Regions from separate parts of the Polaromonas sp. P1_G4 genome, predicted to be linked through region 1. Evidence: predicted binding sites of a transcription regulator. Region 1 holds the regulator's gene; the other holds the start of a gene.
What was found. Region 1 encodes sigma-54, which starts transcription at its own class of promoters, with help from an activator protein. Its sites were predicted from a motif close to TGGCANGNAANCTGCTTT; they were not measured.
Positions count from the first base shown of each region.

Region 2: glnA (type I glutamate--ammonia ligase) is a predicted target of sigma-54. The motif match lies at 1,222-1,239, and genes of this name have one in related genera.

Region 1 is NZ_JBFUCA010000560.1:21-2,219, reverse strand. It holds gene lptB (LPS export ABC transporter ATP-binding protein) at 1-267, shown strand, start outside; gene AC1D1X_RS20470 (RNA polymerase factor sigma-54) at 412-1,947, shown strand; partial or broken gene AC1D1X_RS20465 (class I SAM-dependent RNA methyltransferase) at 1,990-2,199, shown strand, end outside.
Region 2 is NZ_JBFUCA010000063.1:7,498-9,696, forward strand. It holds gene AC1D1X_RS05245 (EI24 domain-containing protein) at 1-214, shown strand, start outside; gene AC1D1X_RS05250 (competence/damage-inducible protein A) at 239-1,063, shown strand; gene glnA (type I glutamate--ammonia ligase) at 1,291-2,199, shown strand, end outside.

The sequences.
Region 1 (2,199 bases):
ACCCAGCCGCGCTTCATCCTGCTGGATGAGCCCTTTGCCGGTATCGACCCCATTGCCGTGATCGAAATCCAGCGCATCATCGGTTTCCTCAAATCGCGCGGCATCGGCGTGCTGATCACCGACCACAACGTGCGTGAAACACTGGGCATTTGCGACCACGCCTACATCATCAGCGACGGCCATGTGCTGGCGCAAGGCACACCGTCCGAGATCGTGAACAACGCCGATGTACGAAGAGTCTATCTCGGCGAACACTTCAAGATGTGAAGATGGTTCCCCCCTGTTGTCGCTCACTTCGTGTAGCTCCCTCTCCCCCTCTGGGGACGGCGCCTGCGGCCTGGCGAAGCCAGTTCCGCGGCCCCTGCTGGCCGAAGACATGTCGTTTTATCTTTCCGCACATTTGAAAATCCAGTGAAACAAGGCCTGTCACTCCGCGTCTCGCAGCATCTTGCGCTGACGCCCCAGCTGCAGCAGTCGATCCGGCTGTTGCAGCTGTCGACGCTTGAGTTGAGCCAGGAGGTCGAGCAGATGCTCGACGAAAACCCGTTTCTGGAAGTGTCGGAAGAGACGGCGGTGCGCGAAGAGTTTGGGCTGGAGCACATCAACACGCCGGTAAGCCAGGACAGCCGCGAGTTTGAATCTGCTACGGATTCGATAGCTGGCGGCGCAGACGAGACTGGCGCTACAGCCCCGAATGACGCAGAAGTCAGTGCGGAGCCCAAGCTCGAGGAAAGCTGGGAAGGCGATGGCACGGTAGAAACCACGCCCGACGACAGCGAGTGGGGAAGCGACGCACCGGCGCGCAAGAACAACAATGAAGAGAGCGAAGCCGAGGCCTCCGACCTCACGGGCAGCCATGAGTCGCTGCAGGACCACCTGCACCGGCAATCGCTGAGCTTGCGCCTGTCGGAGGAAGATCGCGCCGCGCTGCACTTCCTCATTGAATCGCTCAACGACGACGGCTACCTTGAAGACAGCCTGGCGTCGCTCGCGGCCGGTCTTGCAAGAGATGACATGGCGCAGGCGGAAGAGCTGGAGCAGCGTTTTGCGATGGCGCTCAAGCTGCTGCACCACATGGAGCCTGRCGGTGTCGGTGCGCGCAACCTGGCGGAATGCCTGAGCCTGCAACTGCTGGACTGCAAGGACTGCGAAGAAACCCGCGCAGCCATTGCCATGTGCAAGCAACCCATGGAGCTGCTGGCCAAGCGCGATGTCAAGCGCCTGTCGCACCTGTGTGGGTTCACCGAAGCCGCCATCAAGGGCGCCATCACGGTGATTGGCCGGCTCGACCCCAAGCCCGGGCGCCGCTTTGTGAACGTGGAGCGCAACCTGATCGTGCCCGACGTCATCGTCATCAAATCGGGCCGGGGCTTCAAGGTTTCGCTCAATGGCGACGTCATGCCGCGCCTTCGCGTGCACGACATTTATGCCAATGCCCTCAAGCAGCACAAAGGCCAGGGCGGCCAGGCGCTGCAGCAGCGCCTGCAGGAGGCCCGCTGGTTCATCAAGAACATCCAGCAGCGCTTTGACACCATCCTGCGCGTAAGCAGCGCGATTGTGGAACGGCAGAAAAACTTCTTCACGCACGGCGAACTCGCCATGCGGCCGCTGGTGCTGCGCGAAATCGCCGATGAACTGGGCCTGCATGAGTCCACCATCTCCCGCGTGACCACGGCCAAGTACATGGGCACCCCTTTCGGTACTTTCGAGCTCAAGTATTTCTTCGGTTCCGCACTCGGCACCGAAACCGGCGGCAATGCTTCCAGCACAGCGGTGCGCGCGCTCATCAAACAATTTGTCTCGTCAGAAAGCCTCAAGAAGCCGCTCAGCGACAACCAGATTTCCGAAATGCTCAAGGAGCAGGGCATTGAATGCGCCCGCCGCACCGTGGCCAAGTACCGCGAGGCGCTCCGCATCGCGCCCGCCAACCTGCGCAAATCACTCTAGCCGCCCAATCAGGCCGCGCTGCCCCGCCCCTCAAAGTCAGTCATGAATCAACTCCAACTCTTTTTACCGTGCGCCGCAGGCGTCGAAACCCTGCTGGCCACCGAGGTCAAGCGTGTCACCGGGATCGACGGCAAAGCCTGGCGCGCCGGCGTGCAGCTGCAGGCTTCGTGGCGCGACGCGTTGCAGCTCAACCTGCACAGCCGMCTGGCGCAGCGCGTGCTGATCGAGCTGCAGCACAACCAGTACCGCAGC
Region 2 (2,199 bases), on a different contig from region 1:
CTACACCCTGGTGTTTGCGTTTTCCTCGCTCTGGTTTGCGCACTACACGCTGTCGGCCCTGGAACAACTTCGCAAGAAAAATAATGCCCTGGCGCCCGACCCGCTTGCGCAAGCAGCTATTGAATCGATAGCAAATGAGCTGGCCCCCGATGCCCTCCCCGGGCCGGCGCCCAGCTTCGGTTCGCTGGGCGGCAAGCCCGAATCACAACCCTGAACCCATTACCTGGCAAGCCTGAACATGACCCCACAATTCGGCCTCATCATCGTCGGCGACGAAATCCTTTCCGGCAAACGAGCCGACAAACACCTGCCGAAAGCCATCGAACTGCTGGGTGCGCGCGGCTTGCAGCTGGCCTATGCCGACTACGTCGGCGACGATCCGGCGCGTATCACGGCCACGCTGGCACGCGCGTTCGCAGCGGCGCATGAGAACGGCGACGTGGTGTTCTCCTGCGGCGGTATAGGGGCCACACCTGACGACCACACCCGGCAGTGCGCCGCCAGAGCGTTGGGCGTTGACCTTGCGCTGCATCCCACGGCCAAAACACTGATCCTCGAACGCATGGCGGATGTGGCGAAAGAGCAGGGGACACCCTACGAGCCTGACCGCGACGACAACATCCACCGCCTGAACATGGGCGTGTTTCCGGTCGGCGCGGAGATTATTCCGAATCCGTACAACAAGATTCCGGGCTTTACCTGCCGGGCGGGGCAGGGGGCGGTTCACTTCGTTCCCGGCTTCCCGGTGATGGCCTGGCCGATGATTGAATGGGTGCTCGACAACCAGTACGCCCACCTGCACCAAAAATCGCCTTACACCGAGAAGTCGGTGATCATTTTTGGGTCCATGGAGGCCATGCTCACGCCCCTGATGCTCGATATTGAAGCGGCCCATGCGGGAGTGAAAGTGTTTAGCCTGCCCAGCGTGGATCACCCGGAATATGGCCGCCATATTGAACTGGGCGTCAAAGGCGCGCCCGAGGCGGTCAATTTGGCCTATCCGGCCATGCTGGCCGGGCTGCACAAATTTGACCTGAAGTTTGGCCCTGAGTTGGTGCGTTGATTTTTTGCACCAATCTTGTGCGCCCATGTTAATGCACGATCATGGTGCATTCGTTGTCGGCCGGTGTTTTTTGCATTTTCAGCCTGCCAAAGGCTGGAACTGAAGCCAGATCACGGCACAATCCGGGGCTTGGCGGGAAACTGAAGCGCCAATGTCTGTGGCACAAAAAGTGCATTCGACAGCCCGAATAGATTTTTCAACCACCCATCCAGCAACAGGAGATTTTGATGGCAAAGACCGTCGCAGACGTCATGAAAATGGTCAAGGAAAACGAGGTCAAGTTTGTTGACTTCCGTTTTACCGATACCCGGGGCAAAGAACAGCACGTGACCGTGCCCGTGTCCCACTTTGACGAAGACAAATTCACGTCGGGCCATGCATTCGACGGCTCCTCAATTGCCGGCTGGAAGGGCATTGAAGCCTCCGACATGCAACTGATGCCTGACCCAAAGACGGCCAACATCGATCCGTTCTTTGAAGAAACCACTCTGTTCATGAGCTGTGACGTGCTCGAGCCCGCCGACGGCAAGGCCTATGACCGCGACCCGCGCTCCATCGCGCAGCGCGCAGAGGCTTACCTCAAGGCTTCCGGCCTGGGCGACACCGCTTACTTCGGCCCTGAGCCAGAGTTCTTCATCTTTGACGACGTGCGCTGGAACACTGACATGTCGGGCACCTTCTTCAAGATCGAAGAATACGAAGCACCCTGGAACTCCGGCGCCAAGCTCGAAGGCGGCAATCGCGGCCACCGTCCTACCGTCAAGGGCGGCTACTTTCCCGTGCCTCCTGTCGACAGCACGCAAGACATGCGCGCCGAGATGGCCCTGATCCTCGAATCGCTGGGCATCCCCGTCGAAGTGTTCCACCACGAAGTGGCCGGCGCCGGCCAGAACGAAATCGGTACCCGTTTCAGCACGCTGGTTCAGCGCGCCGACTGGACCCAGGTCCTGAAATACGTCGTGCAGAACGTGGCCAACGCCTACGGCAAAACCGCCACCTTCATGCCCAAGCCTGTTGTCGGCGACAACGGCTCCGGCATGCACGTTCACCAGTCCATCTGGAAAGACGGCAAAAACCTGTTTGCCGGTGACGGCTATGCAGGCCTGTCTGATTTCGCCCTGTACTACATCGGCGGC